One region of the Nocardia sp. NPDC004068 genome, then DNA from elsewhere that is predicted to be linked to it. Evidence: riboswitches for the same ligand, from Rfam matches in the RefSeq annotation. Region 1 holds a riboswitch; each other region holds the start of a gene.
The links. Region 1 has a riboswitch for cobalamin ahead of ACFYTQ_RS15950 (CbtB-domain containing protein). Riboswitches for the same ligand answer to the same signal wherever they lie in the genome.
Positions count from the first base shown of each region.

Region 2: linked by a shared signal. The riboswitch ahead of metE (5-methyltetrahydropteroyltriglutamate--homocysteine S-methyltransferase) and the one ahead of ACFYTQ_RS15950 (CbtB-domain containing protein) in region 1 are both predicted to bind cobalamin.
Region 3: linked by a shared signal. The riboswitch ahead of cobN (cobaltochelatase subunit CobN) and the one ahead of ACFYTQ_RS15950 (CbtB-domain containing protein) in region 1 are both predicted to bind cobalamin.

Region 1 is NZ_JBIAMW010000005.1:515,147-525,460, forward strand. Features, by position in the region: gene ACFYTQ_RS15935 (ABC transporter permease) at 1-280, opposite strand, end outside; gene ACFYTQ_RS15940 (ABC transporter ATP-binding protein) at 273-1,109, opposite strand; gene ACFYTQ_RS15945 (ABC transporter substrate-binding protein) at 1,106-2,179, opposite strand; cobalamin riboswitch at 2,429-2,563, shown strand; gene ACFYTQ_RS15950 (CbtB-domain containing protein) at 2,605-2,820, shown strand; gene ACFYTQ_RS15955 (CbtA family protein) at 2,843-3,688, shown strand; gene ACFYTQ_RS15960 (histidine phosphatase family protein) at 3,685-4,359, shown strand; gene ACFYTQ_RS15965 (hypothetical protein) at 4,450-5,295, shown strand; gene ACFYTQ_RS15970 (TVP38/TMEM64 family protein) at 5,408-6,124, opposite strand; gene ACFYTQ_RS15975 (methylmalonyl-CoA mutase family protein) at 6,422-8,284, shown strand; gene scpA (methylmalonyl-CoA mutase) at 8,285-10,314, shown strand, end outside.
Region 2 is NZ_JBIAMW010000001.1:127,172-137,485, reverse strand. Features, by position in the region: gene coaD (pantetheine-phosphate adenylyltransferase) at 1-381, shown strand, start outside; gene rsmD (16S rRNA (guanine(966)-N(2))-methyltransferase RsmD) at 644-1,201, opposite strand; gene ACFYTQ_RS00640 (pyruvate carboxylase) at 1,898-5,302, opposite strand; cobalamin riboswitch at 5,470-5,656, shown strand; gene metE (5-methyltetrahydropteroyltriglutamate--homocysteine S-methyltransferase) at 5,772-8,027, shown strand; gene ACFYTQ_RS00630 (DUF4352 domain-containing protein) at 8,164-8,850, shown strand; gene ACFYTQ_RS00625 (short-chain fatty acyl-CoA regulator family protein) at 9,034-10,314, shown strand, end outside.
Region 3 is NZ_JBIAMW010000002.1:153,697-164,010, reverse strand. Features, by position in the region: gene ACFYTQ_RS04870 (YciI family protein) at 1-147, opposite strand, end outside; gene ACFYTQ_RS04865 (pyridoxamine 5'-phosphate oxidase family protein) at 194-691, opposite strand; gene cobN (cobaltochelatase subunit CobN) at 814-4,509, opposite strand; cobalamin riboswitch at 4,541-4,665, opposite strand; gene ACFYTQ_RS04855 (hypothetical protein) at 4,931-5,167, shown strand; gene cobG (precorrin-3B synthase) at 5,234-6,364, shown strand; gene ACFYTQ_RS04845 (SRPBCC family protein) at 6,419-6,853, shown strand; gene ddaH (dimethylargininase) at 6,798-7,697, opposite strand; gene ACFYTQ_RS04835 (Lrp/AsnC family transcriptional regulator) at 7,849-8,286, shown strand; gene ACFYTQ_RS04830 (precorrin-8X methylmutase) at 8,325-8,960, shown strand; gene ACFYTQ_RS04825 (precorrin-2 C(20)-methyltransferase) at 8,957-10,314, shown strand, end outside.

The DNA of each region.
Region 1 (10,314 bases):
AGCGGGTCAGGCTGGTGGAGACGTGCTCCCACATCTGGCCGTTGCGGATCAGCTCCACGCCCGCCTGGAACACGGTGGAGAACGGCGGCAGGAAGACCTCGTCGACCAGCCCGACCCGCGGCGCGATCTCCCACAGCGCCAGGAACAACGCGATCGCGACGGTGGGTTTGAACACGCGCCACGCGATCCAGCCGGCGCCCCGCAGCACCCGCAACGGCAGATCCGTTGCGGCGGGGGCGAATCGGACGCGGTCGGCGGCGACCTGCACTGCGCTAGCCATGGCTGGACCTCCTGTCGGTGGCGGCGAGGGCGGCCTGTTCGAGGGTCTGCGCCCGCTCGACCTCGTCGTGCAGCAGCGACCAGATGTGGTGGCGCAGTTCGCGGAACGGCTCGCTGGATCGGATGTCGGCGGCGGTGTGCCGGTCGAGGTCGATGTCCACCACGGCCTTGACCCGGCCCGGCCGCGAGGTGAGCACCGCGACCCGCTGCCCGAGATAGACGGCCTCGTCGATGCCGTGGGTGATGAACAGGATCGTCTTGCGGGTGGCCTCCCAGATGCGCAGCAGCTCGTCCTGCAACGACTCGCGGGTCTGGGCGTCGAGCGCGGCGAACGGCTCGTCCATCAGCAGCACCTCCGGATCGAAGGCGAGGCTGCGGGCGATGGCCACGCGCTGCTTCATCCCGCCGGACAGCTCGTGCGGATACCGGTCGCCGAATCCGCCCAGCCCGACCAGGTCGAGGTAGTCGTCGGCCAGCCGCCGCCGCTCCCGGCGCTTGACTCCCTTTGCCTCCAAACCGAATTCGATATTGCCGCGCGCGGTGCGCCACGGCAGCAGCGCGTACTGCTGGAAGACGATCCCGCGGTCCAGGCCGGGTCCGGTGATGGGGGCGCCGTCGAGCAGCAGCTGTCCGCCGCTCGGCCGTTCGAGGCCGCCCAGCAGATCCAGCAGCGTGGACTTGCCCGAACCGCTGGGGCCGACCAGGACCAGGAACTCGCCGTCGCGCACGTCGACGGTGACGTCCTCGAGGGCGGTGAACGACTCGCGTTCCCCGCGCACCCGGAACTCCTTGCGCACGCCCGACAGGGACAGTTTCACCGGTGTGCTCATTTGTTCACCGCCTCGCCGTTGGGCCCGCTCGTCGCGGGATAGGTACCGTTCGCGTACGGGTTGTCCTTGTTGGTGAAGACGTCCTTGGCGACGACCTTGCCCGCGGGCAGTTCGCCGTTGCGGACCAGCCAGTCGATCCAGATCTGCAATTCGCGCTCCTCGATCGCGGCGCCGGGGACCGGAATGCCCGAACTGCGGTAGTAGGCGAGCAGATTCGTGTTCTCGTTGCGGCCGCGCTTGGCGATGATGTCGGCGAACCGGGCCACCACCTGATCGCGCGGGGTCACCTGCAACCATCGGGTGGCGCGGGCCGTGCCCTGCACGAAGTCGGCCACCGCGTCGCCGTGCTGCTTGATGTAGTCGTTGCGGAAAACGTATGTGCCGTAATCGAATTGGCCGAACAGGTCCTTGTCGGTGTACAGCGGATGCAGGCCGCCGCGGGCGAGCGCGGTGTCGCGGAACACCCCGCCCAGGGCCGCCACATCGATCTGCGCGTTGCGCAACGCGTCCTCGGTGCTGGCCGGGGGCAGCACGACCAGCTGCACCTGCTTGATCTCCGCGTCGGACAGGCCCTGCCGGTGCAGCCACTCGCGGGTCACGAATTCGTGGTGTGCGCCCAGGGTGTTGACGCCGACCTTCTTGCCGATCAGGTCGCGCGCTGACTTGATGGGCGCGTCGTCGCGGACGTAGTACCCGGTGAACGACTGCTCGTCGGCGCCGTAGGAGCTGAGCACCGAGGTCACGGGCGCGCCCCCGGCGATCAGTTTGATCACGGCCCCGTTGAACGCGCTGCCGAATTCGATCTGTTTGGTCGCCGCGGCCTGGATATTGGCCGGGCCGCTGGTGGTGTCGCCCTCCCAATGGAGTTGGACCTTGGTGAAATAGCCGAGATCCGCGGCCAATTCGACGGGCGTGACCTGACCGGTCTGGCCCTGGTAACGCAGCACGGTCTTACCGTCCGCGGTGGTGCCCGGCTGGGAGGAGCCGCACGCGGCCACGAGCGTCGCGGCGAGGGGTACGGCGAGAGCGACGGCGACGCGGGGCAGCCGCCGTCGGAGATACGACAACATTCTGGTGGAACTTTCGCTGATGACACGGAAGAGGGGCGCGGCGGCCGGTCGCCGGACCGGCGGTCAGGCGCGACAGATGCCGTGCGGGACGCGCATGAGGTCGACCGTGCGGCGGCGCGTCAACGGGCGGGGACTGATCATGTCGGGGCCTTGCGTCGGTGGAGCGGGCGGTGACCAATGTTCCCCGGGGCGCGAGCCTTTCCCCAGGGTGCGAATCAGCGTGATCCGAATACCGCCCCGACCGGGCCGATTGACCGATATGTCGGCGAACTCGTATGGTGATGAGGCGATGAGCAGAGGAATCCGGTGAGAATCCGGAGCGGTCGCGCCACTGTGATCACCCCGCGGGGTGTGAGTCAGACCCTCGCATCGCACTGTTCTGTAGCCGACGGGGACGCGAAATCCCCCCGCAGATAGGAGTTCTCGTGGCCACGTCCTACGCTCCGCGCTCCGGCGCCCGCGCCGTCTCGCTGTCGATTCCGAGCACCGCGCTGTGGCTGGTCGGCACGACCGTGCTGGCGCTGCTGGCCCTGTATTTCATCGGTATCGATCAGGGTGCGGTGTCGGTGTTCGGCAGCGATATGCACGTCCACGAGTTCGTGCACGACGGGCGGCACTTCCTCGGCTTCCCCTGCCACTGAGCACGGAAATCCCACGCGCACAATGGAAAAGCGAATCATCGGGCTCGGCGTGCTGTTCGGCGCGCTGGGCGGACTGCTGGCGTTCCTGTTCGCCCGCGTACTGGCCGAACCGATCATCGATCGGGCCATCGACTACGAGGAGGCCCGCGGGCACGCCGAGGCCGAACTCGACCGCGCCGCCGGGCATTCGGTGCCGCACGTGCACGACGCGGAGCTGTTCACCCGGTCCGTGCAGGCCAATACGGGTCTGGGGTTCGGCGTGATCGTGTTCGGCGCGGCCATGGGCGCGTTGTTCGCGGTCGTGTACGCGCTCGCGGTGGGGCGGGTCGGCAGGCTCGCGCCGCGGCCGCTGGCGCTGCTGGTGGCCGGGGGGATGTTCCTGGTCGTGTACGCGGTGCCGTTCCTGAAGTATCCGGCCAACCCGCCCTCGGTCGGCAACGCGGACACCATCGAGGAGCGCACCGGGCTGTATCTCGGGACGGTCGTCCTCACGGCCGTGCTGCTGTTCGCCGCGATCTGGCTGGGGCGCAAGCTGTCCGCCCGCTTGGGCGCGTGGTCCGCGACCGTCGCCGCGGGCGCGGCCTTCGTCGTCGTGACCGGCATCGCGCTGGCCCTGCTGCCCGCCCTCGGCGACCTGTCGGCCAACGCCGCCACCGGCACCGAGACCCCCCAGCCCCTCACCGACCCCACGGGCCGCATCGTCTTCCCCGGCTTCCCCGCCGACGACCTCTACCACTTCCGCCTGTATTCCCTTGCCGCACAAGCGATCCTGTGGACGATCATCGGCGTCGGCGTAGCCTCGGCGACCACCCGCCTGTTCGGCCGCGAGGCCGCCCGCGGCGACACCACCCCCGCCCCCCTCGTATGACCGACACCACCCGCCTCACCCTGATCACCCACGCCCTCACCCCCGCCGTCCGAGCCGCCCGCTTCCCCCGAGACGAACCCCTCGACCCCCACGGCGAGCGCACGCTCACCACCGTCCGCCCCATCCCTGCCGACCTCATCCTCACCGCTCCAGAACTCCGCACCCGCCAGACGGCCGCGGCCTTCGCCCTCGGCCGCGCGCCCGCCGATTGCGGGCCTACCGCGATCACGGGTCCCGCCCCCGCTGATCGCGCGCCCGCCGGTTCGAATCAGGGCCTCGCGAATTCCGGGCTCGCTGATTCGGCGTCCGGCGCACTCGTCGATCCCGCCCTCGCTGACCTGAACCACGGGGACTGGGCCGGAAAGACGATGGATGAGCTTCCGCCCGACGCGCTCATGGCCTGGCTCACCGATCCGACCTTCGAACCGCCTGGCGGCGAATCCATTACGGCCCTCCTCGACCGCGTGGCCGCGTGGCTCGTGACCCGCGCCGCGACCCCGCAACGCGTCATCTCGGTCACGCACCCCGCCGTCGTCCGCGCCGTCGTCCTCCGCACCCTCGACGCCCCACCGAAATCCTTCTGGCGCATCGACATTCCGCCCGCCACCGCGACCACTCTCCACGCCCGAGCCGCGACCTGGACCCTGCGCAGCACCGCCGTCCCCCTGTGAGAGCCCGCCGTACGGTACGGTGAGCCGGGGTGCGTCGGGATCCGTGGCCTTCGTGTCGCGTCGTCTCTCTCCCGATGTCGAATGATGGTCGTGCCGTCCGGTGACACCGAAGTGATTCATGTTTCCGTCTCGTCGTGGGAGTACGGGTGTTGTGGGGAGGTTCCGCGTGTCGGCGGGGTGCTGCGGGCGCGGGTGAGCGCGTTCCCGGCGGAGGAGGGGGAGACGTTCGCCGCGCCGCCGGTGCTCGAGTGGGATCGGGAGCTGGAGGTGGTGCGGTTCGGGGTGGTGTCGGCGCGGTGGACGGGTGAATTCGGTGATCCCGAGGGACGAGCGGTGCGATTGGTCGCGTCGTGGCACGACGAGGGGCCGGTGGCTCCGGATGTCGTCGCCGATATCGTCGAGGTGTATCGGGAGTCGGTGCTGTATCGGCTTTCCGACGGCGCCTGGCGTCCGATCGGTGGGACGGCGGAGCACACGAGAGTGCCTGTGATGGAACGCTTCTCGGAATCGGGTGCCTTCGACCAGCCGGGCGACGGGCCGGTACGGCAGGTGTGCGGTGTCGTCCTGGGCCTGCGGGTGCGGTCGTGTGCGGAGGCGTCGGCCGCGGTCGTCGCCGAGTATCGCGACCGGCGGGAGCGGGACGCTCGAACCGTGCATCTCACCGGTCCCGCCCCGACCTTCGGGCCCCTGATTCCCGGGCGCGGCGAGCGGCTCACCATCGATCTGTCGGATCCTCGAATCAGCTTGTCCGGCAGGGCGATCCCCCGGCCCGGGGTGGTGAGCGGCGAGGTCGGTCAGGTCAGCGTCGTGTCCGACAGCGGGCGCAGCTGGACCACCCTGGGCGACATCGCCCCCGGCACCCCGGCCGACACGGTCGACGCACCACTGTTCGTCGCCCTCATCCTCGAACCCGATGACCTGCACCACCCCCTCTGACCGGATCCCAAGGTGAACCACCCCAGCCGCACCCTTTGTTCGCCGTCGCACCCTTTGCAGGGTGTGCGGATTCCGATAAGGGGTGCGGCTGGGTTGCCGTACCTGGGGGTTGTCAGGAGGCCAGGGGGTCGGCGGGTTCGGGGGAGTCGGGGTCCAGGAGGGGTTCGGGGAGGAGGGGGTCGGCGAATTCCGGTGCGGCCCAGCGGGCGTCGATGATGAGGCCCAGGATGCCTAGGGTGATGCAGATGCCGGAGAGGGCGAGGAGGGCGGGGTTGGTGCGGCCGGTGAGGGCGTCGCCGAGGACGACTATGCCGATGGTGCCGGGGATGACACCGATGAGGGTGGCCAGGGCGTAGGGGAGCAGGCGGACCGAGGACAGGCCCGCGCAGTAGTTGATGACCGAGAAGGGGACGGGGGCGATCAGGCGCAGCGAGCCGACCGCGAGCCAGCCGCGCTTCTCCAAGCGGCGGTTCACCGCGCGCACCGCGGGATGGGTGAGCCGGGCCGCGATCTGTTCGCGATCCAGCGCGCGGACCAGCAGCAGCGCCAGCAGCGCGCTGACCGTCGTCGCGGCGACCGCGAGACCGATGCCGAGCACCGGGCCGAACAACAGCCCCGCGCTGAGCGTGAACACGGTTCGCGGGAACGGCGCGACCGTCACGATCGTGTGCACGAGGAAGAACACCACCGGGAACAGCGGCCCCACCGACTGCGCCCAGTCGCGGATCTGCTGCGGGGTGGGATGGGGTGCCAGCGCCGCCACCACGATCAAGATCACTGCGAGCGCGAGCAACCCCAGCACGCGCGGATCGCGGAATCTCCTCAGCACGGCCCCGAGGCTACCGGGACCGGCCCGCGAGCAGGGAACGGCGTTCGGAACATCCATCGAACTCCCCGCGAAACACCCACCCTGCCACCCGAACCGCCGCTGTGGTGTGCGTAACATCGAGGGACGAGAGCGAATGAACGTTCACTTAGAGCGGGTCCGACCTGCTCGAACACCTCCGTCGCCCCGCTGTGAACGACTCGCACAGCGGACTGCGAAGTCGCTGCGAAGGGTTGGGGGTGGGCGCGGGTATCCGGTAGAGCTGGAATATCGGACACAGGAGAAGAGGTAACAGCAGCGATGCCGAACGATTCGGATCCGGGCGCGGACTCCGTTCCCGGGTACGCCGCGTGGCGCCAGAGCGTGGCCGGGGTGCTGGCCAAGTCTCGCAAGGTGGAACCGGCCGAACTCGGTGACGAGCCGGAGCGGCTGCTCGCGGCCACGACCTACGACGGCCTGACCGTCGCCCCGCTCTACACCCGCCGCGACGAACTCCCCGAACAGCCGTTGCCCGGCGAGTTTCCGTTCGTGCGAGGCACCGACGCCACCCGCGACGTGCACCGCGGCTGGCACGTGAGCGCCCGCTTCGGCGGCCGCGACGCCGCCGAGACCAACCGCGAGATCCTCGCCGCCCTGGAGAACGGCGTGAGCGCGGTATGGCTCACCGCCGGACCGCACGGCGTCCCCGTGGCCGACCTCCCCGCCGCGCTGCGCGGACTGCTGTTCGAACTGGCCCCGCTGACCGTGGAGGCCGGAACCGAGACCGCGGCCGCCGCCGAGCGGGTGTTCGCGGCCCTCGACGGCTACGACGCCGCCGCCCGCCGCGCCGACATCCACGTCGTGCTCGGCGCGGCCCCCCTGACCAACCGCTTCGCGCACGTCGACGACATCGACCTCGACGCCACCGTCGAGCTCGCCCGCACCGCCGCGCGGCGCGCGGAAACCGTTCGCGCCGTGGTGGTTTCGGGCGACGTGTTCCACAACGCCGGAGCCTCGGACGCGCAGGAACTGGGCGCGTCGATCGCCGCGGGCCTCGAGTACCTGCGGGCGCTGACCGCCGCCGGAGTGGACGCGCCGACCGCGTTGCGGCAGTTGGCCTTCCGCTTCGCCGCCACCGACGACCAGTTCGCCACCATCGCGAAATTCCGTGCGGCCCGGCGCTTGTGGGCCCGCGTCGCGCACGAGCTGGGCGCGCCCTCGCTGGGCAACGCGCCGCAGCACGCGGTCACCTCGGCGGCCATGATCAGCCAGCGCGACCCGTGGGTGAACATGCTGCGCACCACCCTCGCCGCCTTCGGCGCGGGCGTCGGCGGGGCGGATCAGGTGACGGTGCTGCCGTTCGACGCGGCGCTGCCGCCCGGCGAACTCGGTGTCTCCCAAGCCTTCTCGGAGCGCATGGCGCGCAACACCCAGCTGCTGCTGCTCGAGGAGTCGCATCTGGGCTTCGTGCAGGACCCGGCCGCGGGCTCCTGGTACGTCGAGAGCCACACCGACGCGCTGGCCGCCGCGGGCTGGGCGTTCATGCAGGACCTCGAGCGCGCGGGCGGATATCTCGCCGCGCTGGAATCGGGTCTGCTCGCCGAGCGCGTCGCCGCCACCAAGGCGCGGCGCGATTCCGATGTGGCGCACCGCAAGACAGCGGTCACCGGTGTCAACGAATTCCCCAATCTGGCCGAGAAGCCGTTGTCCGCGGCCGCCCGCACCCCGGGCGACGTGGCCCGCTACGGGGCGGCCTTCGAAGCGCTGCGGGACCGTAGCGATGTGTACCTCGAGCAGCACGGCGCCCGGCCCGAGGCGTTGCTGGTGCCGCTCGGCCCGATCGCCGAACACAATGTGCGGGTCACCTTCGCGGCCAACCTGCTCGCCTCCGGCGGCATCCACACCACCAACCCGGGCGCGGCCACCGTCGAGGCCATCGCCGCGACCGCCCGCGAGAGCGGGGTGCGCATGGCGGTGCTGTGCGGCACCGACGCCCGCTACGCCGCGGAAGCCGGTGCGGCCGTGGAACTTCTGCGTGCCGCCGGGGTCACCACGGTGCTGCTGGCCGGTCCGGAGAAGGCGGTCGCCGAACTCACCGGCACGCAACGCCCGGACGGATTCCTCACCCTGCGCATGGACGCGGTCGCGGCCCTGTCCGATCTGCTCGAGAAACTGGGAGCATAGATGACGACACGCGAATTCCGGCATGTCATCGGCAGTTTCGCCGAGGTGCCGCTGGACCGTCCCCGGCCCGCGGACGTCGACGCCGACCGGGTCGAGGCGCACCTGCGCGCCGCCGCCGAGGCGAATCACTACGCCCCCGAGGAACTGCTGTGGTCCACGCCCGAGGGCATCGACGTGCGGCCGGTGTTCACCAAGGCCGACCGCGACGCCGTGGCGGCCGAGGGCTATCCGCTCGACAGCCTGCCCGGTCTCGCGCCGTTCGTGCGCGGACCGTACCCGACCATGTACGTGAACCAGCCGTGGACGATCCGCCAGTACGCGGGCTTCTCCACCGCCGCGGACTCCAACGCCTTCTACCGCCGCAACCTCGCCGCGGGCCAGAAGGGCCTGTCGGTGGCGTTCGACCTGGCCACCCACCGCGGCTACGACTCCGATCACCCGCGCGTCACCGGTGACGTCGGCATGGCCGGGGTGGCCATCGACTCCATCCTCGACATGCGGGAGCTGTTCGATCAGATTCCGCTGGACCAGGTTTCGGTGTCGATGACCATGAACGGCGCGGTGCTGCCGATCCTGGCGCTGTACGTGGTCGCCGCCGAGGAGCAGGGCGTCAAGCCCGAGCAGCTGGCCGGAACGATTCAGAACGACATTCTGAAGGAGTTCATGGTCCGCAACACCTACATCTACCCGCCCAAGCCCTCGATGCGGATCATCTCCGACATCTTCGCCTACACCTCCGCGAAGATGCCGAAGTTCAACTCGATCTCCATCTCCGGCTACCACATCCAGGAGGCGGGCGCGACCGCCGATCTGGAACTGGCCTACACCCTCGCCGACGGCGTGGAGTACATCAAGGCGGGCCTGGACGCGGGCATGGAGGTGGACCGGTTCGCGCCCCGGCTGTCGTTCTTCTGGGCGATCGGGATGAACTTCTTCATGGAGGTCGCCAAGCTGCGCGCCGGGCGGCTGCTGTGGAGCGAGCTGGTCGCGAAGTTCGATCCCAAGAGCCCGAAATCCCTTGCGCTGCGGACGCATTCGCAGACCTCGGGCTGGTCGCTGACCGCGCAGGACGTGTTCAACAATGTCGCGCGCACCTGCGTGGAGGCCATGGCCGCCACCCAGGGCCACACCCAGTCGCTGCACACCAACGCCCTCGACGAGGCGCTGGCGCTGCCCACCGACTTCTCCGCCCGCATCGCGCGCAACACCCAGCTGCTGATCCAGCAGGAGTCGGCCACCACCCGCCCCGCCGATCCGTGGGGCGGCAGCTACTACGTGGAGTGGCTCACCCATCAACTGGCCCAGCGCGCCCGCGCGCACATCGCCGAGGTGGAGGCGCACGGCGGGATGGCGCAGGCGATCTCCGAGGGCATTCCGAAACTGCGCATCGAGGAGGCCGCGGCCCGTACCCAGGCCCGTATCGACACCGGACAGCAGCCGGTGATCGGGGTCAACAAGTACCAGGTCGACGAGGATCAGCAGATCGAGGTCCTCAAGGTCGAGAACTCGCGGGTGCGCGCCGAGCAGGCCGAGAAGCTGCGCCGGTTGCGCGCCGAGCGGGACCCGGCCGAGGTCGAACGCGCGCTGGCCGAATTGACCAGGGCCGCCGCGTCTTCCGGGGGCGGCATGGCCGACAACCTGCTGGCGCTGGCCATCGACGCCGCGCGCGCCAAGGCGACCGTCGGGGAGATCTCCGACGCGCTGGAGAAGGTGTACGGGCGGCATCAGGCCGAGATCCGCACGCTGTCCGGTGTCTACCGCGAGGAGGCCGGGAAGGTGACCAACATCAGCCGGGCGATCGATCTGGTCGAGGAGTTCGCCGAGGCCGAGGGGCGGCGGCCCCGCATCCTGATCGCCAAGATGGGCCAGGACGGCCACGACCGCGGCCAGAAGGTGATCGCCACCGCCTTCGCCGACCTCGGCTTCGACGTCGACGTGGGCCCGCTGTTCCAGACCCCGGAGGAGGTGGCGCAGCAGGCCGCCGACAACGATGTGCACGTCGTGGGCGTGTCGTCGCTGGCGGCGGGCCA
Region 2 (10,314 bases), on a different contig from region 1:
ATGATCAACAAGAGCAAGCAGGGCATGTTCTCCATCGACGAACGCATGGAGATGATCCGCGAGGCGACCACCGACCTCCCCAACATCCGCGTCGAATCCTGGCACGGCCTACTGGTCGATTTCGCCCGCGACCAGGGCATCACCGCCATCGTCAAGGGCCTCCGCGACGCCACCGACTTCGGCTACGAACTCCAAATGGCCCAGATGAACAAGAAACTCTCCGGCGTGGACACCTACTTCCTGGGCCCCAACCCCGCCTACAGCTACCTCTCCAGCTCCCTCATCAAAGAGGTGGCCACCTACGGCGGCGACGTCACGGACATGCTTCCCCCGACCGTCCACAAACGCCTGCTCACCCGTTTGGCCGAACGCCGAAGCTAACCTCATTCGACGCAGCCGCACTGCTTTGCGTGCGGCTGCCCAAGGGACGGCCACCCGGCCGCAGCGACTGGACGCACAGCCCCCAAGGTGCGGCCACCCAGGAACGGCACCACACCGCCTCGGACGAACAACTGCCCCAGGTACGCCACCCAGAGGCACGGCAGCCCAGCCGCACCCTTTATTTGGATCCGCACCCTTTGTAGAGCCCTGCAACGGGTGCGGATTCGAATAAGGGGTGCGGCTGGGTTCGTGCGCCTGGGGGTTAGTGGGGGTAGGTGGCTAGGTCCAGGCGGGTTTCGCCGTAGGTGCGGGGTTTGAGGGGGGTGTAGGGGGTGGGCCAGGGGGTTGGGGGGGTGCGGGTGGAGCGTTCGATGATTATGAGGGCGTCTGCTTGGAGCCAGTTGTTGGTGGTGAGGGCCTGGAGGTCGGCGGTGATCAGGGGGGTTTCGAGGGCGTAGGGGGGGTCGGAGAAGATTAGGACGTAGGGGGTTTCGGGTGGGGTGGCGAGGGTGGAAGTGACTGTGGCGGGGCGTAGTTCGGCGCCGGGGAGGGCCAGGGCGGTGATGTTGGCGCGGATGGTGGCGGCGGCCTTGCGGTCGGATTCGACGAGGAGGGCGTGGGCGGCGCCTCGGGAGAGGGCCTCCAGGCCGAGGGCGCCGGAGCCGGCGTAGAGGTCGAGGACTCGGAGGCCGTCGAAATCCATTCGAGCGGCTATGAGGTTGAAGAGGGCCTCGCGGACTCGGTCGGAGGTGGGGCGCGTTCCGGCGGGGGGTACGCGCAGCCGTCGTCCGCCCGCGATTCCGGACACGATCCGTGTCAAACCAGTACCTTCCTCTCGAGTCCGGTCGAATTTACAGTTCGCGGTTCGCGGGAGGTCGATCGAGGCGTCAGCTTCCTTGCCCTTCGCTTCGCTCAGGGACAGGAAGGGAACGCTCGGGGACAGGAGCGGGGACGCTCAAGGACAAGGGCCAGGCGCCTAGGGGCAAGAGGGGGACGCCCAGGGACAGGAGCGGGGACGCCCACGGACAAGAGCGGGGACGCCCACGGACAAGAGCCGGGACGCCCACGGACAAGAGCCGGGACGCCCACGGACAAGAGCCGGGACGCCCACGGACAAGAGCCGGGACGCCCACGACAGGAGTCGGGCACGCCCACGGACAAGAGCGCGGACGCCTACGAACACGAGCCGGGCACGGCCCATGGACAAGAGCGCGAACGCCCACGAACACGAGCGGGCACGGCCCAAGGACAAGAGCGCGAACGCCCACGAACACGAGCCGGGCACGCCCAGGAACAAGAGCCGGGACGCCCAGGGGACCGGTGAGGGGCGGCTCAGAGAACCGGCGAGAGCTCAGAACCGACGGCCCAGGGACAGGAGAGGAGACTCAGGGACCAGCGACGGACGGCTCAGAGAACCGGCGAAACCTCAGGACCGAGGGCTAATCAAACCCTCGGAACCCCACGAGAACTCGAGGACCGACGCGAATTCGAAGACCGGCCCCCGAAAACCCCAACCTCAATCAGCCGCAGCCTCATTCGGCCGAACATCCAACAACAAATCCCCACCCTCCACCTGCTGCACCTTCGCGATCGCGATCCGCCGCACCACCCCACCTCGCGGCGCGGTGATCGCCGCCTCCATCTTCATCGCCTCGATGGTCCCGATCGTGTCCCCGGCGGAGATCGAATCCCCTTCCGAGACCACGAGCGTGACCACTCCGGCGAACGGCGCCGCGATGTGGCCGGGGTTGGCGCGGTCGGCCTTTTCCGCGGCGGGGATCTCGGTCGCGACGGAGCGGTCCCGTACCGTGACCGGACGCAACTGGCCGTTGAGGATGCACATCACCGTACGCATCCCGCGCTCGTCCGGTTCGGAGATGGCTTCCAATCCGATCAGCAGCGTGACGCCCTTCTCCAGGTGGACGTGGTGTTCCTCGCCGCGCCGCAGCCCGTAGAAGAACTGGTTCGCCGACAACCCGGACGTGTCGCCGAACTTCTCACTGTGCGCGAGGAATTCGGCGGTCGGTCCCGGAAACAGCAAGCGGTTCAATGTCTCTCGCCGCTGTTGGGAGGTTCCGTTCAGCGCCGCCTCGTCGGCGGGCGTGAGCGGCGTCTCCGGCTTGGCCGGGCCCCGACCGGCCAGCGCGCGGGTGCGGAAGGGCTCCGGCCAGCCACCCGCGGGCGTGCCGAGTTCGCCACGCAGGAAGCCGATCACCGAATCGGGGATGTCGTAGCGGCCCGGATCCTTCGCGAAGTCCTCGACGTCGATACCGGAACCGACCAGTGACAACGCCAGATCCCCGACCACCTTCGACGACGGCGTCACCTTCACCAACCGCCCCAGCAACCGGTCCGCCGCGGCGTATTTCGCCTCGACCTCCTCGAACCGGTCCCCGAGCCCCAGCGCGATCGCCTGCTGCCGCAGATTCGACAGCTGCCCACCGGGAATCTCGTGCTCGTAGACGCGCCCCGTCGGCCCGGGCAGCCCGGATTCGAAGGGGGCGTACACCTTTCGCAACGCCTCCCAGTACGGTTCCAGATCGCACACGTTTCGCAGGTTCAGCCCGGTGTCGAACTCCGAATTCGCCGCCGCCGCAACGATTGCCGACAACGCGGGCTGACTCGTGCTGCCGGCCATCGGCGCGCTCGCCCCGTCGACCGCGTTCGCCCCGGCCTGCCAGGCCGCCAGATACGTGGCCAACTGCCCACCGGGCGTGTCGTGAGTGTGCACGTGCACCGGCAGGTCGAACTCCCGCCGCAGCGCGCCGACCAGCGTGCTCGCCGCCGGGGCCCGCAGCAGACCGGCCATGTCCTTGATGGCGATGATGTGCGCCCCGGCCTCCACGATCTGCTCGGCCAGCTTCAGATAGTAGTCGAGGGTGTAGAGATCCTCGTCCGGATTCGACAGGTCCCCGGTGTAGCTCATCGCGACTTCCGCTATGGCCGTGCCGGTTTCGCGCACCGCGTCGATCGCGGGCCGCATCTGATCGACATTGTTGAGCGCGTCGAAGATTCGGAAGATATCGATCCCGGTCGCGGTCGCCTCGGACACGAACGCCCGGGTGACCTTCTCCGGATACGGCGTGTACCCCACCGTGTTCCGGCCGCGCAGCAGCATCTGCAGGCAGATGTTCGGGATAGCCTCCCGCAACGCCGCCAGCCGCTCCCACGGATCCTCGTGCAGAAACCGAAGCGCCACATCGTAAGTCGCGCCGCCCCAGCACTCGATCGACAGCAGCTCCGGCGTCATGCGCGCCACATGATCGGCCACCTGCAACAGGCTGTTGGTCCGCACCCGCGTCGCCAGCAGCGATTGATGCGCGTCGCGGAAGGTGGTGTCGGTGACCCCGACGCCCCGCTGATCGCGCAGATCCCGCGCGAACGCGTCGGGCCCCAAGCGCAGCAGCCGCTGCCGCGAACCGTCCGGCGGCGGCGTCGACAGGTCGATGGCGGGCAGCTTGTCGTGCGGATACACCGCCGTCGGCCGCTCCCCGTGCGGCTTGTTCACCGTGACATCGGCCAGATACCGCAGGATGCGGGTGCCGCGGTCGGCGGAGGTCCGCTGATTCAGCAGGTACGGCCGCTCGTCGATGAACGACGTCGTCACCCGCCCCGCCCGGAAGTCCGGATCGTCCAGAACCGCCTGCAGGAAGGGGATGTTCGTGGCCACGCCGCGAATCCTGAACTCCGCCACGGCCCGTCGCGCCCGCGCCACGGCCTGCTCGAAATTCCTTCCGCGACAGGTGAGTTTGACGAGCATGGAGTCGAAATACGCCCCGACCTCGGCCCCGAGGTTCGCGCCGCCGTCGAGCCGGATCCCGCCGCCGCCCGGGCTGCGGTAAGCGGTGATCCGCCCGGTGTCGGGCCGGAAGCCGTTGGCGGGATCCTCGGTGGTGATCCGGCATTGCAGGGCCGCACCGCGAATCGCGACGGCGTCCTGGCTCAATCCCAGGTCGGCGAGGGTTTCACCGGCCGCGATCCGCAACTGCGCGGCCACCAGATCGACATCGGTGATCTCCTCGGTGACCGTGTGCTCGACCTGGATGCGCGGGTTCATCTCGATGAAGACGTGGTTGCCGCTCTCGTCGAGCAGGAACTCCACGGTGCCCGCGCAGCTGTAACCGATCTCCCGCGCGAAGGCCACCGCGTCGGCGCAGATCCGTTGCCGCAGTTCGGGATCCAGGTTCGGCGCGGGCGCGAGCTCGATCACCTTCTGATGCCGCCGCTGCAACGAACAGTCGCGCTCGAACAGATGCATGACATCGCCGTGCTGGTCGGCGAGGATCTGCACCTCGATGTGGCGGGGGTTGACCACCGCCTGCTCCAGGAACACCGTCGGATCGCCGAACGCCGACTCGGCCTCGCGCATGGCGGCCTCGATGGAATCGCGCAGCTGCCCCGCCTCGGCCACGCGCCGCATCCCGCGCCCACCGCCGCCCGCGACGGCCTTGACGAAGATCGGGTACCGCATGGACGTCGCCGCGCCGAGCAGTTCCTCGACATCGGCCGAGGGCGCGCTGGAATCGAGGACGGGCAGTCCGGCGGCCCGCGCGGCGGCGATGGCCCGCGCCTTGTTGCCGGTCAGTTCGAGCACTTCGGCGGACGGCCCGATGAACGTGATGCCCTCGCGGGCGCAGGCCGCGGCGAGGTCCGGGTTCTCCGACAGGAAACCGTAACCGGGGTAGATCGCGTCGGCCCCGGCGGTCTCGGCGGCCTTGATGATCTCCTCGACCGACAGGTACGCGCGCACGGGATGGCCGGCCGTGCCGATCTGGTAGGACTCGTCCGCCTTGAGCCGGTGCAGCGAATTACGGTCCTCGTACGGGAAAACCGCCACTGTTCCGATGCCGAGTTCGTAGGCGGCACGGAAGGCCCGGATGGCGATTTCACCGCGATTGGCGACCAGCACTTTGGAGAACATTATATTAAGGTACCTGCCTCGCGACCTGGGCCGGACGTCGATGACGCCTTCGCACCGATCCTCACAGGGGTAGCCCCGACTTCTGCGAAGTTGTGTCAACGGCTCCGTAGCTTATGCTCGAGGACGCAGCTGGTTCACCGCGCCGACGAGTTGGAGCCCCGAGCGTCGGAGTGCGGTGTCGAGCCGGTCCCCGGACCGGCGAGAGGGAACCCGGTGGGAATCCGGGACTGTCCCGCAGCGGTGAGTGGGAACGACCGCCGTCACACGCACTGGGTTCGACCTGGGAAGCGACGGCCAGTAGGAACGAAGACGCGCCCGCGAGTCCGAAGACCTGCCGACTGTGCCGGGTACGCCGTACCCGGCGGCCACCGCCTCGTGGATCGGGCGGACGGGCACTGCGTTTCGGGGCTTCGTCTGCCGTTAGGGCGGTGACCAGTGACTTCCAGTACTGGAGAACACCGTGACTCAGATTTCCCACACGCCGTTCACCGCAACGGTTCTCGGCATTCCGCGCATCGGTCCGCGGCGCGAACTCAAGCGCGCGATCGAGGGCTACTGGGCCGGGCGGATCGACGCCGCCGAACTGCACGATGTCGCCGCGGCGCTGCGGCGCGCTCAGTTGACCGCGCTGCGCGACGCCGGGCTGGACTCGGTGCCGGTCGGCACCTTCTCCTATTACGACCAGATGCTCGACACCGCGGTCCTGTTGGGCGCGTTGCCGTCTCGGGTCGCCGGGATCGAGGACCCGCTGGACCGGTACTTCGCCGCGGCGCGCGGGGCGGAGTCGATCGAACCGCTGGAGATGACGAAGTGGTTCGATACGAACTATCACTATCTGGTTCCGGAGATCGGCCGGGACACCGTCTTCGCGCTGCGGCCGGACAAGGTGCTCGCGGAGTTGCGGGAGGCACGCGAGCTGGGCGTGCCCGCGCGCCCGGTTGTGGTGGGGCCGTTGACATTTCTGAAGTTGGCCAAGGGCGTCGACGGCACGGAACCGGTGAGCAGGCTCGCGGATCTGGTGCCGCTGTATCGAGAGCTGTTGGCGCGGTTGGCGTCCGCCGGTGCCGAGTGGGTGCAGATCGATGAGCCGATCCTCGTCACCGATCTGACCGAGGACGAAATCGACTCGGTGCGTGACACTTACGGCCGATTGGCCGAGGCGTCCGAACGTCCGGCCCTGTTGGTCGCCACCTATTTCGGCCGCCCGGGACCGGCCCTGGCGGCACTCGCGGCGACCGATATCGAGGCCGTCGCAGTCGATCTCACCCGCGGCGCCACCGTCGACGATATCGCCGCCGTGCCCGCGCTGGCGAACAAGCTGCTGGTCGCGGGCGTGGTGAACGGGCGCAATGTGTGGCGGGCGGATCTCGACGGCGCGCTCGGCACGCTGGGAACGTTGCTGGGCAGCGTCGGCGAGCTGGCGGTGTCGACGTCGAGTTCGCTGCTGCACGTACCCTATTCGCTGATCGCCGAGCCCGATCTCGATCCGGCCCTGCGCTCGTGGCTGGCCTTCGGTGCGGAGAAGGTTCGCGAAGTGGTCACCCTGGCGACCGCGCTGCGTTCCGGTACGGACGCCGTGGCGGACGAATTGGCCACGGCGCGAAGGGCTTCGGCGAGCCGTCGCGCGGATCCCCGGCTGCACGACGACCGGATCCGGGCCCGCCTCGCCGCCCTCGGCACCCACCATCGCGCCCCTGCCGAGGAACGCCGTGCGCTGCAACGGGATCGGCTGAACCTGCCGCCGCTGCCGACCACCACGATCGGCTCGTATCCGCAGACGTCCGAGATTCGCAAGGCGCGCGCGGCGTTTCGCGCGGGCGAGATCGATGCCGAGGAGTACCGGCGACGGATGCGCGCCGAGATCGACGCGGTCATCGCCTTGCAGGAGGGGCTGGGCCTGGACGTCCTCGTGCACGGCGAGCCCGAGCGCAACGATATGGTGCAGTACTTCGCCGAACAGCTGGACGGGTTCGCCGCGACCGTGAACGGGTGGGTGCAGTCCTACGGCACCCGGTGCGTTCGCCCGCCCATCCTGTACGGCGACGTGGTGCGCCGCGCGCCGATGACCGTCGACTGGATCGCCTACGCGCAGTCGCGCACCGACAAGCCGGTCAAGGGCATGCTCACCGGTCCTGTCACCATTCTGGCCTGGTCCTTCGTCCGGGACGACCAGCCGCTGGCCGACACCGCCGGGCAGATCGCGCTCGCCATCCGCGACGAGACGGTCGATCTCCAGTCCGCCGGGATCCGCGTCATCCAGGTCGACGAGCCCGCCCTGCGCGAACTCCTCCCCCTGCGCGCGGCCGCCCGGCCCGACTACCTCGACTGGTCCGTCCGCGCCTTCCGCCTCGCCACCAGCGGCGTGTCCGACGCGACCCAGATCCACACCCACCTGTGCTACTCGGAGTTCGGCGAGATCATCGGCGCCATAGCCGCTCTCGACGCCGACGTCACCTCCATCGAGGCGGCGCGATCACGAATGGAGGTCCTCGACGACCTCGACACGATCGGATTCCATCTGGGCGTGGGGCCGGGAGTGTACGACATCCATTCCCCCCGTGTGCCTTCGGTCGAGGAGATCACGGCCTCACTGACGGCGGCGCTGAAAGCCGTTCCCGCCGAGAGGCTTTGGGTCAATCCGGACTGCGGGCTGAAGACGCGAGGGCCTGCCGAGGTGGAGGCGTCGCTGCGAAACATGGTGCGGGCGGCTCATTCTCTGCGCTAGAGCACACGGGCTCCTCGCTCTCGGACCGAGAACGAGGAGCCCGTCCCGTCGTCCGACGCCTGTAACGAACCCCGCGATCCCCTCGATGTGCTTCGGCAAAGTCTGTGAGCAGCAGCACAATCGAGAGGGTGGAGTAATGACCAACGCTGGATGGCCGCCGCCGGGATCACCGCCTCCGGGATGGCAACCGGTGCAGCCCTATCCGGGGATGCCGCCGAAGAAGGGAGCGGGTCCCGGGCGCGTCCTGCTGATCGTCCTCGGCGTGATCATCCTGGGCTGCTTCGGTTTCGGCGTCATCGGCGCGATGGTCGGCGGCAAGGACACGAAAACAGCCTCGTCGGCGACCGCTCGACCCGCACCCGCCGCCGCGCAGGCCGACAACCAGGGCACGAACGCGGCACCGCCGCCGAAGCAAGAGGCGGCACTCCCCGGCCTGAACACCCCGGTTCGGGATGGCAAGTTCGAGTTCGTGGTGACCAACGTCGAGACCGGACTGAAGGTGGTCGGGGACAACCCCTTCCTGCGGCGGACCGCCCAGGGGGCCTACACGATCGTCACGATGACGGTCACCAATACTTCCGATAAGCCGCACGGCTTCTCACCGTCCGATCAATACGTCTTCGATCAGAGCGGGCGCAAATTCGAGAACGACGGCGCGGCGGCGATCAACCTCCAGCCCGACACGAGTCTCTACGCCTCGGTGAATCCCGGCAACAAGGTCACCGCCCAGGTCGTGTTCGACCTCCCCGCCGATGCCGTGCCTCGTTACATCGTGCTGCACGATTCGATGTTCTCGGGCGGCGGCAAAGTCGCGCTGCAGTAGCCGCCTGCTCGTGCGGACCGGTCGGCGGCCCGACGCGCCGACCGGCGCCGTCTCGCGGGCCGTGGCATAGGTTCGCACCCTACGCAGGGGGCGTTTGGTACAAAACGCCGGGCCATGATCGAATTGGGGGGACCTGCCGGGGATATTGCAATGATTGCGAAGGCGGGTGGGTAGCATCGGCTCGTGCGCAAGATGTATGCGGGAGCCAGGCTGCGGCGGTTGCGCGAGGAACGGCGGATGACCCAGGCCGCGTTGGCCAAGTCGCTGGACCTGTCGCCCAGCTATCTCAACCAGCTCGAGCGGGATCAGCGGCCGTTGACGATTCCGGTGCTGCTGAAGCTCAATTCGACCTTCGACCTCGACGTCCAGTTCTTCGCCGCCGATTCCGACGCGCGGCTGGTCTCGGATCTGCACGAGGTGCTCGTGGAGGCGGCGGGCGGGACCGCGCCGCCCGCGGCCGAGGTCGAGGATCTGGCCACGCGGCTACCCGAGGTCGCCAAGACGATCGTGTCCATGCACCGGCGGCTACGCGCGGCGACCGATCAGCTCGACCTGCTGTCGTCCAAGGTCGCGACGCCGACCGGCGCGCCCGGGGTGCCGATGCCGTACGAGGACGTGCGCGACTTCTTCTACGACCAGCACAATCACATCGCCCAGCTCGACCTCGCCGCCGAGCGCCTGTTCGAGGAGTGCGGGCTGTCGGTCGGCTCGCTGGACCGGCAACTCGCGCGCGTCGCCGAGGAGAAGGCGGGCGTGACGGTGCTGGTGCGCGGCGACGGCGCGGACCCGAACATCCCCAAGCGGTACTACGAGCCCGAGACCCGCACCCTGACCCTGGCCCGGCGACTCCGCCCGGGGCAGCGCGCGTTTCAGATCGCGACCACGCTGGCCTTCCTGCTCTACGGCCCGATGATCGACGAGATCCTCGGCGACACGCCCGCGCTGACCGGCGAATCGCGGGGACTCGCGCGGGTGGGCCTGGCCAACTACTTCGCGGGCGCGCTGATCCTGCCGTACGGGAGGTTCCTGCGCTCGGCGGAGGAGTTGCGCTACGACATCGACCTGCTCAGCCTGCGTTTCGAGGTCGGCTTCGAGACGGTCTGTCATCGGCTGAGCACCCTGCAACGGCAGGGGCAGCGCGGGGTGCCGTTCTTCTTCGTGCGCACCGATCGGGCGGGCAACATCTCCAAACGGCAGTCCGCGACGGCGTTCCACTTCTCGCGCGTGGGCGGCAGCTGCCCGCTGTGGGTGGTGCACGAGGCGTTCGCGCATCCGGGGCGGATCCTCACCCAGATGGCGTCGATGCCCGATGGGCGGCGCTATCTGTGGGTGGCGCGCACGGCCAATCCCGGCCCGCACGGATTCGGCACGGCCAGTAAGGAATTCGCCATCGGACTGGGCTGCGATATCGAATACGCCGACCGGCTGGTGTATTCGAAGGGGCTGCAACTCGACGATCCCTCC
Region 3 (10,314 bases), on a different contig from region 1:
TTCGCCGGTCGCCTCGAGGCGGGTGGCGAAATCCGCCATGTACTGCATGTGCGCCGCCACCTCCTCGGGGGTCCACTGGTCCATCGGCACGTCGTGGACCGGGGCCGGGGCGCCTCGATAGTGCTTGAGCAGCAAGTACTTCGCCATCGTTCTTCTCCTCGTCGGTCTGTGGGTCGTGCTGTCCGTGCGGGTTTCAGGCGTCCTGCCGTTCGGCTCGCTGCCGGACCAGTTCCTCGACGGCGCTGGGCAGGGTGGTCTCGAAGTCGATGAGTTTCGCCCAGGTCGGGGTGATGACGATCCGGACCATGCCGTCGTAGAGCGAGCGGATCTCGGCCTCCCAGGCGACGCGCTGTTCGGGGGTCATCTCGTAGGTGCCGTTCATCTGGAGGTACTCCTCCGGGATGCCGTCGACCACGTCCAGTTCGGCGCGCCCGCGCAGCAGCAGGATCTTCGGCGGGTGGACCTCGGTGTCGATGGTGAGGGCGACCATCGGATTGCGGCGCAGCGCGGGCAGTTTCGGCGCGTATTTCGTGGTGCACAGGACGATCCGCGAACCGTTCCAGGTGAACGCGATCGGGATGCTGCGCGGCGTGCCGTCGGTGGCGACGTAGGCCAGCCGGGTCAGGTCGCGGGCCAGCAACTCCCGGCTGATCGGCCGGTTCAGGATCTCGGTGATCTCGTGCTGTTCCATGGGTATCGCTCCTGGTGTCGAGGTGGTCGAGCCGCCGTCATCGGCTGCTCGTACCCCTGGGACGGAGCCGCCGACACGTTCTCGACATCCGCGCGCACGAATTCTCGAATATTTTTTCCGGCCTACTCCAGCTCGCCCTCGGTCTCCAGATACACCTGCTGGAGCCGCCGCAGGGTCTCGGCCTCCGGGTGCTCCCACAGCCCGCGCTGGGCGGCCTCGAGCAGTCGTTCGGCGATGCCGTGCAGCGCCCACGGATTCGACTGCTCCATGAACTTGCGGTTCACCTCGTCGAAAACGTAACTCTCCGAGAGCTTTTCGTACATCCAGTCGGCGACCACATTGGTGGTGGCGTCGTAGCCGAACAGGTAGTCGACGGTCGCGGCCATCTCGAACGCGCCCTTGTACCCGTGGCGGCGCATCGCCTCGAGCCAGCGCGGGTTGACCACCCGGGCCCGGAACACGCGGGTGGTCTCCTCCGACAGGGTGCGGGTGCGCACGGCGTCGGGGCGGGTGCTGTCGCCGATGTACGCCTCCGGATCCTTACCCGTGAGCGCGCGCACGGTCGCGACCATGCCGCCGTGGTACTGGAAGTAGTCATCGGAATCGGCGATGTCGTGTTCGCGGGTGTCGGTGTTCTTGGCGGCCACCGCGATACGGCGGTAGGCACTGCGCATATCGTCGGCCGCCGGGGCGCCGTCGAGGTCGCGGCCGTAGGCGTAGCCGCCCCACGCGGTGTACACCTGCGCGAGGTCGTCATCGGTGCGCCAGCTCTTGGAGTCGATCAGTTGCAGCAGGCCCGCCCCGTAGGTGCCGGGCTTGGAGCCGAAGATACGAGTGGTGGCGCGCCGAGCGTCACCGTGCTCGGCGAGGTCGGCACGGGCATGGGCGCGAACGTAATTCGCCTCGGCGGGCTCGTCGAGTTCGGCGACCAGGCGCACCGCGTCGTCGAGCAGCGTCACCACATGCGGGAACGCGTCGCGGAAGAAGCCGGAGATGCGGACGGTGACGTCGATGCGGGGCCGGTCGAGTTCGGCGAGGTCGACGGCCTCGATGCTGGTCACCCGGCGGCTGGCCTCGTCCCACACCGGTCGCACGCCCAGCAGCGCGAGCACCTCGGCGATATCGTCTCCCGAGGTCCGCATGGCCGAGGTGCCCCACACCGACAGACCCACCGAGCGCGGGTACTCGCCGTGGTCGGCCAGATACCGTTGCAGCAGTGAGTCGGCCATGGCCCGCCCGGTCTCCCATGCCAGCCGCGAGGGCACGGCCTTGGGGTCGACGGAGTAGAAGTTGCGCCCGGTCGGCAGCACATTGATCAGGCCGCGCAGCGGCGAACCGCTCGGCCCGGCCGGAACGAAACCGCCGTCGAGGGCGTGCAGGATCCGGTCGATCTCCACCCCCGTCTGCCGCAGCCGCGGCACGACCTCGAGAGCGGCGAAGCGCAGCACCGCGCGCAGCGCGTCGAGCCGGTCCGCCGGGACGGGGACGCGGGCGGGGGCGCTGGGGTCGGAGGCGCTGGGGTTAGGGGTGCTGGGGGCGGGGACGCGATCGAGGTCGGGGGTGCCGGGGGCGGTGACGAGGCGGGTGAGGATCTCGTCGACTGCGTCGGGTGACCAGTCGGTGGCCTGCAACGCGGACAGCAGGGTGCGGGCGTGTGCCTCGACGGTGTCGACGCGGTCGCGGGACTCGGTGCCGGATTCGTTGAGTCCCAATGCCTCTCGTAGGCCGGGCACGGCGATCTCGCCGCCCCAGAGCTGTCGTGCGCGCAGCATCGCCAGGACCAGGTCCAGCTCGCCCTCGCCGACCGGGGCCTGGCCGAGGACGTGCAGGCCGTCGCGGATCTGCACGTCCTTGATCTCGCACAGCCAGCCGTCGACGTGTAGCAGCATGTCGTCGAAGGAGTCCTCGTCGGGGCGCTCGGTCAGGCCCAGATCATGGTCCATCTTCGCGGCGCGCATCAGTGTCCAGATCTGCTGGCGGATCGCGGGCAGTTTGGCCGGGTCGAGCGCGGAGATGTTGGCGTGTTCGTCGAGCAGCTGCTCGAGCCGGGCGATGTCGCCGTAGCTCTCGGCGCGGGCCATCGGTGGGATGAGGTGGTCGACCAGGGTGGCGTGGGCGCGGCGCTTGGCCTGGGTGCCCTCGCCCGGATCGTTGACCAGGAACGGGTAGATCAGCGGCAGATCACCCAGCGCGGCGTCGGTGGCGCAGGCCGCCGACATGCCCAGCGTCTTACCCGGCAGCCATTCCAGATTGCCGTGCTTGCCCAGATGCACCAGGGCGTCCGCGCCGAACCCGTCCGGATCGGCGAGCCAGCGGTAGGCGGCCAGGTAGTGGTGGCTCGGCGGCAGATCGGGATCGTGGTAGATCGCGACCGGGTTCTCCCCGAAGCCGCGGGGCGGCTGCACCATGAGCACGACATTGCCGAAACGCAGTGCGGCGATGACGATTTCGCCCGCCGGGTCGGCGGAGTGGTCGACGTAGAGTTCGCCCGGCGGCGGACCCCACGCCTCGACCACGGCCGCCCGCAGTTCCTCGGGCAGAGTGTCGAACCAGGCGGCGTAGCGGCGGGCGCCGATGCGGATCGGGTTGCCCTCGAGCTGTTCGGCGGTGAGCCAGTCCGGGTCCTGTCCGCCCGCGGCGATGATGGCGTGGATCAGCGCGTCGCCGTCGCGCTCCTCGAGGCCCGGAATCTCGCCGGGGGCGCCGAGATCGTAACCGGCCGTGCGCATTTCGGTGAGCAGGCGGATCGCGCTGGCCGGGGTGTCCAGGCCGACGGCGTTGCCGATGCGGGCGTGTTTGGTGGGATAGGCCGACCAGACCAGGGCGATGCGCCGCCGTTCGACGGGAATGTGGCGCAGGCGGGCGTGCCGCACCGCGATGCCCGCCACGCGCGCCGCGCGTTCCGGATCGGGGACGTAGGTGGACAGGCCGTCGGCGTCGAACTCCTTGAACGAGAACGGGACCGTGATGATGCGGCCGTCGAATTCGGGCACGGCCACCTGGGTCGCCACGTCGAGCGGGGTGAGGCCGTCGTCGTTGTCCGCCCACTGGGCGCGACCGCTGGTCAGGCACAGCGCCTGGAGGATGGGCACGTCGAGGTCCGCGAGTTCGCCGATGTCCCAGGCGGCGTCGTCGCCTCCCGCCGCGGCGGTGGCCGGTTTGCTGCCGCCCGCGGCGAGCACGGTCACGACGAGCGCGTCCGCGGCGCGCAGGGTCTCGATCAGTTCCGGTTCCGCGGTGCGCAGCGAGGCGCAGTACAGCGGCAGCGGGCGGGCCCCGGCGTCCTCGATGGCCGCGCACAGGGCGTCGATGTAGGCGGTGTTGCCCGCCAGGTGCTGGGCCCGGTAGTAGAGCACGGCGACCGTGGGCGCGGAATCGTCGAATTCGCGTGCGGCGCGCGGCAATTCGCCCCAGTTGGGCAGGTGGACGGGCGGTTCGAAGCCGTGGCCGGTGAGCAGGACGGTATCGGAGAGGAAGTTGTGCAGTTGGCGCAGATTGTCCGGACCGCCCGCGGCGAGGTAGTTGTGGGCGTCGGCGGCGACGCCGCCGGGCACGGTCGACGCCTCCATCAGCTCGGCGTCGGGGGCCATCTCGCCGCCGAGGGCCACCAGCGGAATACCGCTGGCGCGCACCGCGTCCAGGCCCTCCTCCCAGGCGCGGCGGCCGCCGAGGATGCGCACGATCACCAGGTCCACGCCGTCGAGCAGGGCGGGCAGGTCGTCGAGGAGCAACCGCGCGGGGTTGGCGAGCCGATAGGCGGCGCCGCTGGCGCGGGCGGACAACAGGTCGGTGTCGGAGGTGGACAGCAGCAGGATCACGGTTCGGCCTTCCTCGGGTGACGCGCCCAGCACGGATTCGCGCTCGCCGAGAGGGTCTGGCTGTCACAGTGGCGCGACCGCACCGGAATTGCACCGGTTTCCTCGTAGTCGACGAGCCCCCGGATGCTACATCGCCCCCGGGTGGGCCACGGCTTCCGGCCGCTGCCCGCACCGACAACGATGCATGCCGCGCGAACCCCGCGCAACGACTTCTTCACAGCCGCACCCCTTATTCGAATCCGCACCCCTTGCAGGGCCTGGAGGGGGTGCGGATCCGAATAAAGGGTGCGGCTGGGTGGGTGGGATTTGGGATGTTTCGGGTGTTTTCGACCGACCGGTCGGAGCGTACGCTGTGGGTATGCCGAACTCACCTGGGTGGGCCAGGCGGAATCGATTCGCTGCCTGGTCGGGAATTGTGTGCATGATGGTTGCCGTTGCATTGCTGGCCATGGCGCTGGCGGCTGCCGCGGGGAACAACAGAGGGTTGGCGGTGGCGGCCGCGGGGGTGTGCGCCGGGGTGGCGGTGACGGGGCTGCTGGTGTTCGAGTCGACCGCGCGGCGGGATCGGGTCGATCATCACGAGACGCCACATCTGTTGTCGGACAGCTATGTTCCGGATCCGCCGTGGGCGGGGCGGGATCGGCGTTTCGACGTGTAGGACGTCGAGCGGGCCAGCCGTCGGTTGCCGGGCCGTGTTGGTGTCGGTGGGTGTCCGTAGTCTGGGGTGGCCATGAACCGCTCCGAACCCGACTCCTGCCCCGGCGTCCTGCGCCTGCATCAGGCCGCCGACGGTCCGTTGGCCCGCATCCGGCTACCGGGCGGCATCCTGCGCCCGGATCAGTTGCGGGTGCTGGCGGCGGCCGCGAGCGAACTGGGTGACGGCGCGCTGGAACTGACCTCGCGCGGCAATGCGCAGTTGCGGCGGATTCACGACGCGGAGGCGCTCGCCGCGCGGCTGGCGACCGCGGATCTGTTGCCCAGCCCGACCCACGAGCGGGTCCGCAATATCGTGGCCTCCCCGCTGTCGGGGCGGGTGGGCGGATGGGCCGATGTGCGGGATCTGGTGCCCCGCCTCGACGAGGCGATTCTCGAAGCGCCCGCGTTGGCCGGGCTGCCGGGGCGGGTGTTGTTCACCCTCGACGACGGGCGCGGGGATGTCAGCGGCCTCGGCGGCGACATCGGGGTGCACGCCACCGACGCCGACGAGTTCGCGCTGCTGCTGGGTGGACGCGACAGCGGGGTACGGCTTCGGTACGGGCAGGCGATACCAACGCTGATCGCGGCGGCGCACACCTTCCAAGAACTCCGCGACGACCGCTGGCGGCTGCACGAGATCCCGCACGCCGCGGATCGGATCCTCGCGGCGCTCGGCCTGGAAGCGGTGGCGGAACCGCTGGAAATCGCCGTGCGCCAAGACAATCCGATCGGCTGGTTCACCCAGGACGACGACCGGATCGCACTCGGCGCGGGGGTGCGCCTGGGCCGGCTACCCGCCCACACCGCCGAATTCCTCGCGGCCGTGGAGCGTCCGGTGATCATCACACCGTGGCGCGGTCTGGTGCTGCCCGATCTGGACGAGTGGGCGGCCGAGCAGGTCGTGCGCGTCCTCGCCCCGATGGGACTGATCTTCGACGCCGAGTCACCCTGGCTGCTGGTCACCGCGTGCGCCGGGCGGCCCGGCTGCGCGAAATCGCACACCGATGTCCGCTCCGACGCCGCGGCCGCCATCGAGTCCGGGCGGGTGGCGAGCCGCCAGCACTGGTCCGGGTGTGAACGCCGCTGCGGCCGACCCCGGGGCGAGGTCCTCGATATCGTCGCCACCCCGACGGGTTACCGGGTGGACGAGGAAATCTGATCGCGTTCGGCGACAACGCCTTTGGCGTCCCGGGATCTTCGATACCGTTGACGCATGACACACACCGCGTTCGCCAGTTCCGTGCTCGACGCGCCGATAGATCGCGTGTGGGCATTCTTCGACGACTTCGACGGGCTGGCCGCATTCCATCCGGCCATCGTGGCGAGCCGCATCGAGGACGGTCCCGGTCCACGCGAGGTCGGCGCGGTCCGATATCTCACGCTGGCGGACGGGTTCGTCCGGGAGCGGCTGCTGAAGTTCGAGCCGTCGAATCACGAATACGAGTACTCGATCATCGAATCGTCCATGCCGCTGCGCGAGTACGTGGCGGGCGTGCTGCTGACGCCGGTCACCGACACGGGGGCGACCTTCGCGCAGTGGTGGGCCGACTTCACCGTCGAGGGCGCGGATCCCGCGGAATTCGCCCGGTTCGTCAGTGAGCAGGTGTTCGCAGTCGGGCTGCGTGCGGTGGCGGAACGGTTGCGTTGAGGTTCGGCGGCGAATGCAGTTCCAGCGTGCAGCATTTCACGCTGCCGCCGGCCTTGAGGAGTTCGGAGAGGTCGACGCCGATCGGGTGGAAGCCGCGTTCGGTGAGGCGAGCGGCAAGGTGTGGGGCGCGGTCGGTGAGGAAGACGTGGTGGCCGTCGCAGACGCCGTTCAGGCCCAGGACCTCCGCGTCGGCGTCGGTGGCGATGATCGCGTCGGGGAAGAGGTGGGCCAGCAAGGCGGCGCTGGCGGGGCTGAAGGCGGGCGGGTAGTAGGCGATGGTGTCGCCGAGGGGCATGAGGGCCGTGTCGAGATGGTAGAGGCGGGGGTCCACCAGATCGAGGGTGAGGACGGGGAGGCCGAAGAAGCGTTCGACCTCGCGATGGGCGGCGGGTGAGCTGCGAAAACCGGTGCCCGCCAGGATGAGTCGGCCCACCACGGCGAAATCGCCTTCACCCTCGTTGATCTCGGCCGCCGCGGCGACCTCGGTGAGGCCGAGGCGGGACAGGCGGTGGTGGTAGGCGGGGCCCTCGGCGCGGCGTTCGGGGGTGGCGAAGCGGGCCGACAGGGCGCGGTCGCCGATGACCAGGCCGCCGTTGGCGGCGAAGACCATATCCGGCTGATCCGGTTCGCCGTCGACGACGTGCACGGTGTGGCCGTGGCTTTCGAAGGTTCGGCGCAGGGTCTCCCACTGGGCGAGCGCGCGGGCCCGGTCGACGGGCGCGCTCACGTCCATCCACGGATTGATCGCGTACCGGACGTCGAAGTGGTCGGGTCGGCACATGAGGAAACGGCGGGGCGTGAACCGGCGGAGGCCGGCCGGTGCGGGGGCGGGCAGCGTGGTCACGACGGTCAACGAGGCTCCCTCGGTTCGGCGCGCAACAGATTGAGACGACGGTATGTGGCGTAGCGTTGCGTCAGGAACACCGAATCGTTGCGTGATCACCCTTCTCGGCGAAGAATCATTGCGCCGCATCGAAACAGATTGGGAGCGGCCCGTGGACGACCTCGATCGGCGGATACTCGCCCATCTCCTGCGGCACGCCCGCGCCTCGTTCCAGGAGATCGGCGCGGCGGTCGGACTGTCCGCGCCGGCGGTCAAGCGCCGCGTCGACAAGATGGTCGCGGGCGGGCAGATCACCGGCTTCACCGCGCTGGTCAATCCGGCCGCCCTGGGCTGGCGCACCGAGGCCTACGTGGAGGTCTACTACCGCGACAACATCTCCCCCGCCGAACTGCGCCGCAGTCTCGAACCGATTCCGCAGGTCGTCGGGGTGTGGACGATCGCGGGCGAGGCCGACGCCCTGGTGCATGTGATGGCCACCGATATGGCCGAGATCGAGTCGACGGTGGAGCGGATCCGCAAGAACACCAGCGTCGGGCGCACCCGCAGCAATATCGTGATGTCCCGGATTCTGGAGCGCCCCCGCACCTGATTCGAGCCCGGCCGCGGGGCGCTTCTAGGGTGGACGCCATGTCCGACGTGCGCACCGGCTACCTCACCGACGGGGCCGAGATCTACCGGCGGTCGTTCGCGACCATCCGGGCCGAGGCCGATCTGGCCCGGTTCCCCGCCGAGGTGGCGCAGGTGGTGGTGCGCATGATCCACGCCTGCGGGCAGGTCGACCTCGCGGGCGATGTCGAGTTCAGCGACGAGGTGGTCGCGCGGGCGCGCGCGGCACTGCGGTCGGGCGCGCCGATCCTGTGCGACGCCACCATGGTCGCGTCGGGGGTCACGCGCCGCCGCCTGCCCGCCGACAACGAGGTGCTGTGCCTGCTCGCCGATCCGCGGGTGCCCGAGCTGGCGCGGCGAATGGACACCACCAGATCGGCCGCGGCGCTGGAACTCTGGCGGGATCGGCTGGCGGGCGCGGTCGTCGCGATCGGCAACGCGCCGACGGCGCTGTTCCATCTGCTCGACATGCTCGACGCCGGTGCGCCGAAACCCGCGGCGGTGCTGGGCATTCCGGTCGGCTTCATCGGCGCGGCGGAATCCAAACAGGCCCTCGCGGCGTACGGCGGGGTCGAGTTCTTGACGGTGCGCGGGCGGCGCGGCGGCAGCGCCATCACCGCCGCCGCACTGAACGCGATTGCGAGCGAACAGGAATGAGCGGCAAACTCTGGGGAATCGGCCTGGGCCCGGGTGATCCGGAACTGGTGACGGTGAAGGCGGCCCGCGTCATCGGCGCGGCCGACGTGATCGCCTTCCACAGCGCGCGGCACGGGCGCAGCATCTCCCGCGGCATCGCCGCGCCCTATATGCGGCCGGGGCAGCTCGAGGAACATCTGATCTATCCGGTGACCACCGAGACCACCGATCATCCCGGCGGATATCAGGGCGCGATCGAGGAGTTCTACGAGGAGTCGGCGGCGCGGCTGGCGGCCCATCTCACTGCCGGGCGCTCGGTGGCGCTGCTGGCCGCGGGCGATCCGCTGTTCTACAGCTCCTATATGCACATGCACCGGCGGCTCGCGGACCGTTTCGAGGCCGAGATCATCCCCGGCATCACCTCGGTCAGCGCCGCCTCCGCCGCGCTGGGCACGCCGCTGGTCGAGGGCGATCAGGTGCTGACCGTGCTGCCCGGCACCATGGCCCCCGACGAACTCGCCCGCCGCCTCGCCGGCACCGAGGCCGCCGCGATCATGAAACTCGGGCGCACGTATCCGGCTGTGCGCCAAGCGCTCTCGGCGGCGGGTCGGCTCGACGACGCGTATTACGTCGAGCGCGCCAGCACCGGCCGTCAGCGCGTGCTGCGCGCGGGCGACGTCGACGACGCCGAGGTCCCGTACTTCGCCATCGCCCTGGTTCCCGGGCCTCGCCCGACGACACCGATCCACCTGTCACGAGAAACCGACGACGCGAAGGGCCGTCAGCGCGGACCCCACGCGAGTACGGCCGCCGAGTCCGACGCGACCGTCCACCGATCGGACGTCGTCCCGGCCGGGCTCGACACCGCGACGGAGCGCGCGACCGACGCGGACGTCAACCGGACTGCGGCACCCGTCCGGCCCGAAACCCCCACGGACACGCCGCCCACCGTGGGCGAGGTCGTGATCGTCGGACTCGGACCGGGCGCGACGGACTGGACCACCCCCGAGGTGACGCGAGCCCTGGCCGAGGCGACGGACCTCGTCGGATACACCACCTACATCGACCGGGTGCCGATCCGGGACGGGCAGCGGCGGCACGCGAGCGACAACCGGGTCGAATCCGAACGGGCCGCAATGGCATTGGACCTCGCGCGGCGCGGGGCCCGGGTCGCGGTGGTGTCCTCCGGGGATCCGGGGGTGTTCGCCATGGCGGCGGCGGTGGTCGAGGAGTCGGCGGATCCGCGGTGGCGCGAGGTGCCCGTGCGGGTGCTGCCGGGGGTGACGGCCGCCGCGGCGGTGGCCTCCCGGGTGGGCGCGCCGCTGGGCCACGACTTCGCCATGATCTCGCTGTCGGATCGGCTCAAGCCGTGGGA